DNA from 3 places in the Rhizobium sp. BK212 genome. Region 3 is predicted to be linked to each of the others. Evidence: riboswitches for the same ligand, from Rfam matches in the RefSeq annotation. Region 3 holds a riboswitch; each other region holds the start of a gene.

Region 1 (4,391 bases), 150 kb from region 3:
TGCGAGGAAGCCGCCCACGCCTCCCTCGAAGAAGCCGACAGGATAGCCTGCAGTACGATCGCCTCATTCGCCTCCAGCACCGTTGGCTGCCGATCCGCACCCGGTGCCGAGACGGCAAAGCCAGTCGTGTTGATGACGACATCGGGCTTCAGTGCCGAAAACACGCTTCCGAGAATGCCTGTCGAAACGGGATCCTTGAGGCTATAGGCAAAGACCGGCAACGGCCGGAGGCCAAGTGCGACCAGCGCCTCGACCAGTGCCTCGATCGGCCCGGTTTCGCCGCTTTGGACGAGGGCGCGGTAGAAGCTGATAGCGACGACGGGGGAAGGTGTGGGTTCGATTCCCATCTTCTCCGTCGAGTTTGAGGTACCCCCCTCTGTCCTGCCGGACAAAGAGGCAGCCACGCGCCAAGACTCCTCCGCAACAACCCGCCGCCACTCCTCAACCCCGATCAACCCTCGCCCCGGCCACCAGATGCCGGCCTTCATCAGTGGCACCGCCGGCGCCGGCTTCTCCATGCCTGCCAGCATCGCCCCGGCATAGTCGAGGAAGGCCCGCGCATTGGCATCGCCACCCTCGATCAGATAGGCCCACAGCGCATTGAGATCGTCGAGATCAACATTGGAGAAAGGGACGAGCCCGGCATCCGGCTTCGCGTCACCCGGCAGCACCGCGATCAATGCACCGGCGCGGGACGCTGCGGCATGCAGCGCTTCCAGCGCATAGTGAAAATAGCTGGCGCCGCCGAGCGCCCGCACGATAATCAGCTTGGCATGCCGCGCCGTGCGCTCGACATAGGTATCGACCGACATCGGATGCTTGAGGCTCATCAGGCTGGCGAGCCGCAACGAATGCTGCCCACCGCGATCGCGACGGGCGGCCGCGATCGCGGCAAGCTCGCTGTCGGCAGCCGACAGGAACAGGATTTCGCCCGGCGTCTGCCCGAGGTCAATCGCCTCCTCGCCGTCGCTGATCGTTCCCTGCTGGGCCAGAAGCAGATGCATTGGTTTATGCCAGCTCTTCGATTGCCGTCCTCACCGCGTCCTGATCCATCTCGTGCAGGCCGATGACGACGAGGCGCGTCGTGCGTTTTTCGCCTGGAGCCCAGGCGCGGTCGAAATAATGATCGATGCGGCTGCCGACAGCCTGGAGCTGCAGGCGCATCGGCTTGCCAGCGATATCGACGAAACCCTTGAGGCGCAGCACGTCATGGGTTGATATGATCGTCTTCAGCTTCTCGACGAAGCCGGCGGGATCGGCAACGGGTCCGAGATCGACGACGAAGCTGTCGAACTCGTCGTGGTCGTGCGGCGCGCCGTCTTCATGCTCCAGCTCATGATGCGACTTGCGATTGGCGACATCGTCCTCGGTGCCGATACCGAGGCCGAGCAGGATGCCGGCCGAGACTTCGCCGTTCTTCGCCTCGATGATCGCGGGCTTGCGCACCGTGCGGGAGGCAACCTCGTCGCGCACCCTGATAAGACCTGCCGCGTCGATCAGGTCGGTCTTGTTGAGCACGATGAGATCGGCGCAGGTGAGCTGATCCTCGAACAGCTCCTCGATCGGGCTTTCGTGATCGAGCGATTCATCCTCGGCGCGGCGCGCATCGACGGCATCATGGTCGTCGGCGAACCGGCCGGCGGCAACGGCGGCGCTATCGACCACCGTGATGACGCCGTCGACGGTCACTTGCGTGCGGATATCGGGCCAGTTGAAAGCGGCGACCAGCGGCTGCGGCAGGGCGAGGCCCGAGGTTTCGATGACGATGTGGTCGGGCCGCTGTTCGCGCTCGAGCAGCTTCGTCATCGTCGGAATGAAATCGTCGGCGACAGTGCAGCAGATGCAACCATTGGTGAGTTCGATGATGTCGTCCTCGGTGCAATTCTCCGCGCCGCAGCCCTTCAGCACGTCACCGTCGACACCGAGATCGCCGAATTCGTTGATGATGAGCGCGATCTTCTTGCCGCCGGCATTGGTGAGCAGGTTGCGGATCATCGTGGTCTTACCGGCGCCGAGGAAGCCGGTGATGACGGTTGCGGGAATTTTCTGCTGGTTCATGAACTTAACCCTTCATTTTCAGCGGCAGGCCTGCCGCGATGAAATAAACTTCGGCGGCCTTCGCCGCGATCGATTGGTGCAGCCGGCCGGCATGATCGCGGAAATCCCGCGCCATGCGATTGTCAGGCACGATGCCGAGGCCGACCTCGTTGGAAACGAAAACGAGCCGCGCCTTCGCGGCGGGCAGGAAATCGGCGAGCGCTGCAAATTCCGCCGGCATGTCGCGCTCCTCCATCATCAGATTGGTGACCCAGAGCGTCAGGCAGTCGATCAGCACGATGCGCCCTTCGCCGTCGATGGCGCCAAGCTTGCCGACGAGATCGAGCGGCTCCTCATGCGTCGTCCAGGACGGACCGCGGTCGGCCTTGTGCTGAGTGATACGCGCCTGCATCTCCTCGTCCCAGGCCCGGCCGGTGGCAAGGTAGTGGCGGTCGAGGCCGGTCGCGGTGACGAGAGCTTCGGCGAAGCGGGATTTGCCAGAGCGCGCGCCGCCGAGGATGAAGATGGTGGTCATGCTCAGACGCTCCTCAGGGAGGGTGCGTAGCCGTGGCTTGTTCCGAGTGCACCTTTTTCGACTGCTGGGGGGACCGAGTATTCGACATAAGCGGCCGAAAGCACTCCTCTTGCAGGGCTGCTTGGAGGCGTCGCGAGCGCCGCACCAGGCCGCGCTGAATTCAATCGTTCAGCCAAGACAACCTCCGTGCTGGCAACGGGCGTAGTGCCCAGGTGTGGGCTTCTGGCCCGGCACGTAATGGCAGGTCTCCTGGCTCGCGGTTATCGGCCGCGATCGGGGCAGACCGGAAACCGGTCGCCCTGATCGTGCCGGCGGATCATCCTCGCCTTCCCGGCTGCATTGGTGAAAAGGTGGACGATTCGTAGATTTAGAGGCGTCCGACCCCGGTTGATCACCATGCATCTCCAGTGGCTTTTCCGGCATATCGCCCATCCCGCCCGCTTGCATGATTGCAAGCCGCCGGCCGGAAAGGCTCGGTGCCGGATGGAAGACCCTGACCGCTCTACAGTCGCGGGGTCGGCTGTGATGAAGGCGCCCGGTTTGGGTCCGCCCCTTCACATTCCCTTTTCATCCGGAAGGGCGCAACACCGATCCGGAACCATCCGTTATGTCAGGATGGTCGGGCGACCATCCGTTGAGGGATGGTTAGGCAAGCCGGGGTGTGAAGTCAACCGGCCTTGACGGCCGGTCAGCTTCCGACCAGATGGCCCAACCCTATCAACACGACTTACTCTACCTAAAATATCGTCATTTATCATAGGCTTACGTCATAAATATTTGTCCCGGGCGCCGGCTTTTCGCCGCAATTGCGTCGCAAGCGGACTGCGCGACCATCTCCGCCCTTGACCGGGCCTCTCCCCGCCTAGTTGTCTAGCCATGCTTATGAAATTGGATCGGCGCCGTTTCCGGGCGCTGCGTGTTTTCTTCGATCCGGGCCGCCTGCGGGCGCTGACCCGCCGCAGCGAGGTCGGCCTGTCACTGGCGGGCGCCGTCGTCGGCATCATCTCGGGTCTCGCCGTCACCGGTATGAGCTACGTCTCGAGCGAGCTGCATCAGCTGGTCTTCGGCATCGCCGATAGCGAGCGGCTGAGCTCATCCGAGATCGAGAACAAGATGCTGCTGCTCACCGCGCCCGTCATCGGCGGCGCCCTGCTCGGCCTGTTGCTCCTGGTGCTGGCGAAACGGCGCAAGAAGCCGATGGTCGACCCGATCGAAGCCAATGCGCTGCATGGCGGCCGTCTATCCTTGACCGACAGCATCATCGTTGCCGTCCAGAACCTGATCTCCAACGGGTTCGGCGCCTCGGTCGGACTGGAGGCCGGCTATACCCAGCTTGCCGCCGGCCTTGCCTCGAAATTCGGCCTGAAGCTGCAGCTTCGCCGCTCCGACCTGCGCATCCTCGTCGGCTGCGGCGCGGCGGGCGCCATCGCCGCAGCCTTCAACGCGCCGCTGACCGGCGCCTTCTATGCCTTCGAGCTGATCATCGGCACCTATACAATCGTGTCGCTGACACCCGTCGTCGTCTCAGCTCTCATTTCCACCCTTGTCGCAAGGCTGCTTGCCGATGGTGATTTCACCATCGATATCGGCAGCTTCGGCTCGGTCGTGCCGGCCGACTATATCCCGGCGCTGCTGCTCGGCGCCTTCTGCGCCGGCATCGGTATCCTGATCATGCAGGGCGTCTCCTTCGTCGAGGAACTGGCGCGCAAGAGTTCGATCGCCCCACCCTTCCGCCCGGCGCTCGGTGGCGTCATCGTCGGGCTCTTGGCGATGATCTCGCCGCAGGTGCTCTCGGCCGGCCACGGCGCGCTGCATCTCA
Region 2 (4,391 bases), on a different contig from region 3:
CCCCGCCGACAGCAAGCTCACCACATCCAAGCGTCGCTGGGCGGCCGAGGGCAAGTTCCTGACCGGCCGCATCAGCCGACCTGAAACCGAGCGTTTGCCGCCCGGCCAGCACCTCGTCAAAAACTGGCCGGTGCTCGATCTCGGCCAGCAGCCTGTTGTCTCCACAGAGACTTGGCGGCTCGACGTGCGCGGCCTCGTCGAAACACCGCTCACCCTCACCTGGGCCGCCTTCCAGGCGATCGAGCAGAACACCAGGATGAGCGATATTCACTGCGTCACCACATGGTCGCGCTACGACAACAAATGGAAGGGCGTTTCGACGCGCGATCTTCTCGACCTCGCCATGCCGAAACCCGAAGCTGGTTACGTCATGCTGACGAGTTATGACGGCTATACCACCAACCTGCCGCTCGCCGATTTCGCCGCCGAGGATGCGATCCTTGCCACCGCCTGGGAAAGCCTGCCGCTGACGCCGGAACACGGCGGCCCGATGCGCCTGGTCGTGCCGCATCTCTATTTCTGGAAGAGCGCCAAATGGCTGCGCCGCATCGAGCTGATGCCCGACGACGAAGCCGGCTTCTGGGAAAAGAACGGCTACCATATCTACGGCGATCCATGGCGCGAGCAGCGCTATTCCGACGATTGAGCCTTCGGCCGCAGGAAGTGGCGAAGCCCAAAAAAACCAAGGCCGAACAATGCAGCGAGCCCGGTCAGCGACGCCATGCTGGCTGGATGAAGTGGCACCTTGCCCCAGTGTGGCTTGATGACATCGGCGGTGTTGAAGGCCTCGCCGCTGAACCGGCAGGTGACGAGCGCAAGGCCGCGCCGCGTCATGTCGGCGTCGACGGCGGAAATGATTTCATTCGCGGCAGCCCTCTCTTGCGGCATCTCGCGCATCGACAGCAAGACCGCCTTGGCCGCCGCGAGATAGGCATGGGCGCATTCGTTGAACGGGCTTTCCTCGTCCGTCACGCTGCCCGGCACCCGGCCCCAGAGACAATAGGAATACTGGATCTCGGCATAGTTCAGGACGCGGCGGAACGGCTCGTTGGTATCGACGGCACGGGAAGCAAGGTCGATGATCCCACTGCGATAGTCTGCAATCACCGCCATCTCGCCATGGGAAATTTCCGGAATATCCAGTCCGGTATGGCTGCCGCCGCCGCTAGGGCTATGGGCAAGAGCGCTTCCAGCAACCACACAAAAAAAGACGGCGGTGGCTAACGCCGTCGACACGAGTGGTATGGTTCTGCTGCTTGTCATGGCCGCCCGAAAAGTTCAGGGCGCCGGCAAGCGGTGCCCTTCGATGCGTTCAGTGAAATGCCGTTGCCGGCCGGCCGCGTTGACCGTCCTTAACGGCAAGCCGCTTTTCCGCCAGCACTCCGAAGGTAAGGCCCAAGGTTGTCCAGAGGATCACATGCATGCCGAGCGAAGTCGTGCGGAACCGCCAGAGGACCATCGCCGAGAAGTTCTCCGGCACCTCGTTGATCGGCGGCAGCAGATAGAGCACGACGCCGATGAAGACGAGATAAGCGATGCCGGCGATGATCGCGCCATTCCAGAGACCGAAACGCTCCGCGAGGCGGCGCGACAGCGCCACCGCGGCAATCAGCGCGGCGAGCGAGACGACGATCATCAGGAAGAACAGTTCGGTCCTGACGCCGATCGTATCGGGATTGCCGACCGCCGGCGGGTTGGCCGGATACTTGATACCGGGAACGAGGACGATCGCCACGAAGGCGGCAATGGCGATGACGGCCGAGGTGCCGCGCGCCGAAAGGCTGCTGAAACGGCCGTGCACGAAAGCGAAGGCGAGAGCGAAGAGCCCGCCAACGGCAACGCTGTAGGCCATGACGCCGGTGAAAAGGCCGAGACCGGCCTGCGTGGCGCGGCTGACGATTTCAGGTTCGGCAGCTTCACCGGCCGCCTGGGCAGTCGCCTCCTCGAAGGCGATCGCCGCATCGACCAGCGGCTCGCCGAAGATATGCGCAAAAGCGAAAACGAGGATGCCAGCAATCAGGCCCGCGAGCATGCCGCGAAGCAGAAGATTTCCAACCATGTCAGGAACTCCCCTAAAGCATGTCGCGCAAAAGTGCGCAGCGGTTTTGCGATAACGACATGCGAAAACAAAGACCTAAAGTGAGGCGCGAATCTGAAAGATCGCGACGCGCTCTAGTGGCAGGGAAAGCCGAGGAGATGACGGCCGTCATGCACGAATTCGTGCACATACATCCCGTTGAACAGCGCCATCGCGCCTTCCTCGGTGCCGACAAAATAGAGAACGATGAGCATCAGCAGGCCACCGAAGATCGCCCATGGCAGGATCTCTCCCAGGGGGATCGGCGCCGGTGCCGCGACGGGCGCAAAAGTGGTGTCAGACATGTATTCCTCCGGGAATGACGCGTTCAGTCGAAAGAGTGCTTGTGCAGTAGGGTCTGACTTCCAGCGCGAAGAGCTTTCGACACGCTGGTCACAGTGGCGCGACCGCGCCGGATTTCCACCGGCTTCCAAACCCGCAACAGCACGGTTATATCTGCACGCCGAAGAGACTGTCAACGAAACTTCACAAGTCGGCCAAGGGCCGTCCTGCGGCGCCATAGCCGCACTCCCGGAGATCAGAACGACCGTGAATACGCGCCTCACCTGGATCTGCCACGGCGCGACGATGGCGAGCCGCAAGGCCCTGTTCCCGCTCGACGAACCGCTGGAAGGCAAGGCGGCGGAAGAAGCCGGCAGGATGGCCGCCCTGCCCCACGCCGATCGCGTTGCCACGAGCCCCGCTTTGCGCGCCCGCCAGACTGTTGACGCGCTCCGCCTCCAAGCCCGGATCGATCCGGCGCTTCGCGACTGCGACCATGGCCGCTGGGCCGGCAGATCGATCGCCGCGATAGAGGCGGAAGAGCCTGAGAACCTCATGGCCTGGATGAGCGATCCGGAAGCGGCCCCGCATGGCGGCGAGAGCCTTCTTGATTTGAGAACACGCGTCGCCGACTGGATGGAGAGCGAATCCGCCCTCGGCGGCCATGTGATCGCCGTCAGTCACGCAGCCGTCATCCGGGCGGCGGTCGCCCATGTGCTTCAGGCGCCGCTCTCCTCTTTCTGGCTGAGCGACATCGAGCCGCTCGCCGTCATTCGCATGACCAGCAATGGACGGCGCTGGTCTCTGCGCTTCCAGCATTAGAGCGCCGTGCGTCCTTTCGGACGCACAAGGACGCTCTAACACTTTCAGTCCTCGCATCGGTCCGAAAATCGATTCCGATTTTCGGACCGATGCTTTAGCGAGTCCTGATCTTATCCAGCCTTACACAAGCAAATCGCGTCATCTCTGTTGAACCCGGTTTCGCGGGGACTACTTCCTTATCCCAAGGAGATGGAAGAATGACATATGATTGGAGTGGGGAGCGCACGCGGCGCCTGCGTTTGATGCGTGTCGCCACAGTCACAGTTCTGGTCGGTCTCATCGTCAGCGTCCCGCTGCTGATCGTCACCGCCTGAAGCACGAAAAAGGGCGAGCGATGCCATGGCACGCTCGCCTTCGTTTTTTTCCGCGCCCGCCATTCTGCCAACCACGACAAGGGTTCGCTCGGCGTTTTCCTCTGGCGCCCACGGTCCCTCGACGGCACATCAGGAGGCTGCCGCCTCCGATAATTCGCCTTCTGGTTTCAACGAACATTTCAGACTTTCGTGCTATTTCCGCGAAGGGTGGAGATGGAGAAGGCGCAGTGCCGGTATTTTTCCAGAGCAGGGCCGGAAGGCAATGTGTTTCGATCGTCGGGTTCGGGATTACTCTCTGGCTCCTCTGCACCCTGTTGCAGCTTGACGACAGCCTTGTCTTCTTCATGACCGGTTTCGGCGAGTACGGCGCCGACAAGCTCGTTCTGGCGCTCGGCATCGCCGGCGCCATGAGCTTCATCTATTCGGTGCTGCGCATCGCCGACCTGCGCAAGGAAACGGAACTGCGCGCCATCGCCCAGGCAAAGGCCGATTGGACCGCAACCCACGACCATCTCACCAAACTGCCGAACCGCTACGCCTTCGAGCGTAAGATCCTCTCGCGGCCGATCAAGGACGATGAGGCCGAGATCGAGGAGTGGGATCGCAACGTCACCCTCTTCTCCGTCGACCTCGACGGCTTCAAGAAAGTCAACGATCTCGTGGGCCACAAGGGCGGCGACGTCCTGTTGATCGAGGTTGCCAGACGCATCTGTGCACTCGGCAATGCCGATTGCGTCTATCGCTTCGGCGGCGACGAATTCATCGTCGTCGCCTTCGCTCTGACGGCGCAGCGCGAGGAGCGTTTTGCCAAGCTGCTGATCCAGGCGGTCACCCGGCCGATCCATATCGATGGCTTTGCCGTCGAGGTCGGCGCCAGCGTCGGCTACGACCGCTGG
Region 3 (4,391 bases):
CCGGACGACGCCGTGAAACGCCGAAACTTGTCTCTTGCCCTCCTCCTCGCCTTCGCAGCGCCGGCCGCCGCCCAGACGAGCGCTGTCTGCGAGGACCTGCGCGGCCGTCTCGCCGATCTGCCGCGATCGATCGGCAATAGCAACGGCCGGGAAGCGCGCCAATATGCCAGCGCCATGGCCGAGCAGAACCTCGAGCTGCGCAAGGTTCGCAACGAGCTGCGCAACAATGGCTGCACCTCGGGCAGCATGGTCGTGATCGGCGGCGAGAATGCCGATTATTGCGGTGAACTCTCGCAGTCCGAAGGCCGCATGATCGACAATATCCAATATCTCCAGGACCGCCGTAACGAGCTGGCCGGCCAGAGCGGCGATGATGGGACGCGCCGTGAACTGATCTCCGCGCTCGATCGCAATGGCTGCAACAGCGAAAACTTCTATGCCCCGAGCGATCGCAGCGCCGCCGACCCCGCCCCGAGCATCGAGGAGCAGGCGATGCGCACCGATACCTTCATTCCGCTCGGCGGCGGTGAAGAGGTCGATCCGCGCTACGGCCTGCCGCGGGCCGAAATGCTCTCGCCGGTCAGCACCATGTGTGTGCGCACCTGCGACGGCGGCTTCTTCCCGATCAGCTCGAACGCCACTTCGGTCGATTTCGGCCGCGACGCCCAGACGTGCGCCAAGATGTGCCCGGGTATCGAGACAGAGCTGTTCTATCGTGACGTGACGAGCACCGAAGCCTCGAACATGATCTCGGTCGCAACGGGCACGCCCTACAGCGCCATGAAAAACGCCTTTGCCTACAAGAACCGCACGCCGGGGGAAAAGTCCTCCTGCGCCTGCAATCTCACCGCCTACTACGATGAGATGCGCGGCAAGCAGCCGTCAAGCGAACCGCCGCAACAAGGTTCGATCACCACCATCCGCACCAATCCCAGGGCGAAGGATGCTGCCGCAGCCCCACCGCAACCATCCGTCCCGGAGCGCCCCTACGATCCCGTGCAGAACAAGGTCCGCCAGGTCGGCCCGCAATTTCTTGCCGGTGATCAAGGCTCGATCGACCTCGCCAATCCGGCAACACCGGGGCCGCAGCCTCAACAGCAGTGATTGCTACGGGTCGTTGCGTCCCCACCCGTCATGGAAGACGAGCTCTTGGAGCGGCAGACGCTGCCGCCAGCCTTTGACGGAGAGTTCCGGCTCGTCATAAAGCCGATCGACGAAACCGGCACAGAGCCAGGCGACCACCTCGATATGCTCGGGTATGCCGAGAATGCTTTTCAGATCGCCTTCGCGAAAAATGCTGACCCAGCCGATGCCGACCCCTTCCGCCCGCGCCGCAAGCCAGAGATTCTGGATGGCGCAGACTGTGGAATAGCTATCCATCCTGGGATTGTGGGTGCGCCCCAGCACCACGCTGCCGCTGCGGGTGGGGTCGCAGGTCACGCATATGCCGAGCGGTGCCTCCGTGATGCCTTCGAGCTTGAGGGAGCGGTATGCCTGCCGCCGCTCGCCGGTAAACATCAGCGCCGCCTCCTCATTGGCCTTCACAAAGGCGTCCTGGACGCGCGCCCGGACCGCGGCACTTTTCACCAGAATGAAATTCCACGGCTGCATGAAGCCGACGGAGGGCGCATGATGGGCGGCCGTCAGCAGCCGCTCCACGACATCGTCAGGCAAGGGATCGGGCAGGAACTGGCTGCGAACGTCGCGCCGCGTCTTGATCGCGTGATAGACGGCCTCGCGCTCGGCCAAGGAAAAACCGGACGCCGCCGAAAGGGCATCCTCATCAAAGGGTCGCATCGTCAAATCCCCAACAACGCAACCGCCCGCCGTCCGCGCGGATCGGTCAATCTTGCCAGGCCGGTCTTCTGACTCGGCGTCATCCGTCTGCCGCAGCCTTCCCGGCGAGAAGCCAGTGGCGAGATGAAGCGGCAAGCGTCGGCCTTACAGCGTTGGGCACGTTCCGGCCTTGCACCGGATTCCCGATTCTCCCGCGTTGATGGCGGGCACCTGACGGCGCATCTATTTCAGGAAAGCGCGGCGACGGCAAGCCGGCCCGAGGTCGCAGTCGGGAACCAGGTTGAGCCACGCACCCTCCCGCGTCGGTTTGAAGCGGCTCGACAAGCTCCTTCATCCATAGTTTCTATGGCCTTATCACCACCGAAGGCGTATGGACGATACAGTCCCTCGCAGCATCCCGGTTGCCCGTGCCCCGCCTCACGCCCATGATCCTTGCGGTCGCCCTGTTCATGGAACAGATGGATTCGACCGTGATCGCCACCAGCCTGCCGGCGATCGCAGCCGATATCGGCACCTCGCCGATCGCGCTGAAGCTCGCCGTTACCAGCTATCTCGTGGCACTGGCGATCTTCATCCCGATCAGCGGCTGGATGTCCGATCGGTTCGGTGCGCGCAACATCTTCCGCATGGCGATCTTCGTCTTCATGATCGGCTCGGTCGCCTGCGCTTTCTCCAACTCGATCACGGCCTTCGTCATCTCACGGCTGGTCCAAGGCGCCGGCGGCTCGATGATGACGCCGGTCAGCCGCCTGCTTTTGGTCCGGGGAACGCCACGCCACGAACTCGTCGACGCCATGGCCTGGCTCACCATTCCCGCCTTGATCGGCCCGATCATGGGTCCGCCGATCGGCGGTTTCCTCACCACCTATCTCACCTGGCACTGGATCTTCTGGATCAACGTCCCGATCGGCGTGCTCGGCATCATCCTCGTCACCCGTTTCCTGCCGGCGGTCGAGCCGCGCAGCCCGCGGCCGATGGATTTCCCGGGCTTCTTCCTGTGCGGCCTCGGCTTCTCCGGCTTCGTCTTCGGCGTCTCGGTGATCAGCCTGCCGGCCGTGCCCGTCATCTACGGTTATGTCACGGTTGCGATCGGCATCCTTGCCGGTCTCATCTACCTCCTGCATGCCCGCCGCGCACCCTATCCGCTTCTCGATCCGAAGATGTTCCGCTACCCGATGTTCCGGGCGGCGATCCTCGGCGCCTCGAATTTCCGCATGGGGCTCGGCGCGCTGCCCTTCCTGATGCCGCTGATGCTGCAGCTCGGCTTCGGCCTGACGCCGCTGCAATCGGGCTCGGTCACTTTCGTCAGCGCACTCGGCTCCATGGGCTCGAAATTCGCCGCCTCGCGCACCTTCAATGCCTTCGGCTTCCGCACCGTCATATCAATCACCACCTTGCTGGCGGCGATCTTCCTCGGCATCAACGGCCTGTTCACCGCCGAAACCCCGCTTTTCCTGATCATGGCCTGCCTGCTGATCGGCGGCCTGTTCCGCTCCATGGCTTTCTCGGGCGTCAACGCCATGGCCTTCGGCGATGTCGACGCCGCCGACAGCAGCCAGGCAACCGCGATCAATGCCGTTGCCCAGCGTATCTCCATGGCAATGGGTGTGGCGATCGCCGGCGGCATCCTCGAAATTTCGAGCAGCTTCCATGGCGGCCGGCTGCTGGTCTCGGATTTCCACGTCGCCTTCTTCAGCGTCTCGGCGATTTCGGCGCTCGCCTGCATCACCTTCCTGCGGCTGCCGCGCGATGCCGGCGCGGAACTGACGACGCGCCGCCGCAAACACCGGCAGACGGAGCCCGAAGAGGCGATCGCGGAAAACAGCTGATCGCGGCAGATCACCAGCGGGCGTGATAGCGAAATCACACGCGTGTGCTCCGGCATCCCTTTCTACTTTATGATTTATTCACACATCAAATACACACTGCGTTTGCGCGTTTTGGGTCGCTATCAGGACATGGGCATGAGCGCTCGTGATGTGACCGTCAGCGTGGATGCCCGTATTGATACGCCGGTCGGGAACATGTCCGACTGAGCCGCAATTCTAGGCCCCCGCGGAATGTTCCAATTTTTGAAAACGATGCCTCTGACAGCCAAGCTGGCGGCGATTATCGTGGCCGTCAATCTGTGCGGCATTTCCGCCTTTGCTACCTACACATGGATGTACGAAACCCGAGCGCTGATCGACGGCGCCAAGGCGAACTGGTCCAAGGATGCGGAGCAGTTTGCCTCTCTGGCGGCGGGCGGCGTGAAATGGGGCAAGGCGAATGCCGTTCGAGAGGCTTATTCGCTCTACCGCGACGATCCCTCGCTCGATCTCGTGCAGTTTGCCGCATTCAATGCGGAGGCGGTCGCCGTCGACACCTGGACACGCGACGGCATCAACGGTCTGCCCGCAGCGGTCGATCTGGCGAAGGGCCTGAGTGCAAAGCCGGAAAAGACGACCATCAATGACGGCGGGTTATCTGCCGGCGTGGTGACGATCACCGCACCGCTTCCACTGGATAAGTCAGGCAAGGTCACCGGTTATATCGTCACCAACTGGTCCGTCGAAAAAATCGCTTCTGAAGTCAAGCAGAAGGTTCTCGTTTCG

Evidence for each region. A riboswitch is a leader RNA that binds a small molecule or an ion and turns the genes downstream of it on or off. The one in region 3 is predicted to bind cobalamin.
Region 1: linked by a shared signal. The riboswitch ahead of cobU (bifunctional adenosylcobinamide kinase/adenosylcobinamide-phosphate guanylyltransferase) and the one ahead of bluB (5,6-dimethylbenzimidazole synthase) in region 3 are both predicted to bind cobalamin.
Region 2: linked by a shared signal. The riboswitch ahead of FHT79_RS21495 (CbtB domain-containing protein) and the one ahead of bluB (5,6-dimethylbenzimidazole synthase) in region 3 are both predicted to bind cobalamin.

Annotation. Positions count from the first base shown of each region.
Region 1 covers NZ_JACIFS010000003.1:14,739-19,129, reverse strand. Annotated here, with positions in the region: gene cobN (cobaltochelatase subunit CobN) at 1-1,004, opposite strand, end outside; gene cobW (cobalamin biosynthesis protein CobW) at 1,009-2,058, opposite strand; gene cobU (bifunctional adenosylcobinamide kinase/adenosylcobinamide-phosphate guanylyltransferase) at 2,063-2,572, opposite strand; cobalamin riboswitch at 2,794-3,190, opposite strand; gene FHT79_RS10065 (chloride channel protein) at 3,449-4,391, shown strand, end outside.
Region 2 covers NZ_JACIFS010000007.1:22,967-27,357, forward strand. Annotated here, with positions in the region: gene FHT79_RS21480 (sulfite oxidase-like oxidoreductase) at 1-646, shown strand, start outside; gene FHT79_RS21485 (hypothetical protein) at 631-1,263, opposite strand; gene FHT79_RS21490 (CbtA family protein) at 1,313-2,059, opposite strand; gene FHT79_RS21495 (CbtB domain-containing protein) at 2,173-2,382, opposite strand; adenosylcobalamin (AdoCbl) riboswitch at 2,396-2,538, opposite strand; gene FHT79_RS21500 (histidine phosphatase family protein) at 2,627-3,181, shown strand; gene FHT79_RS21505 (bifunctional diguanylate cyclase/phosphodiesterase) at 3,723-4,391, shown strand, end outside.
Region 3 covers NZ_JACIFS010000003.1:165,252-169,642, reverse strand. Annotated here, with positions in the region: gene FHT79_RS10830 (DUF2865 domain-containing protein) at 13-1,104, shown strand; gene bluB (5,6-dimethylbenzimidazole synthase) at 1,108-1,797, opposite strand; cobalamin riboswitch at 1,838-2,026, opposite strand; gene FHT79_RS10820 (MFS transporter) at 2,223-3,626, shown strand; gene FHT79_RS10815 (methyl-accepting chemotaxis protein) at 3,858-4,391, shown strand, end outside.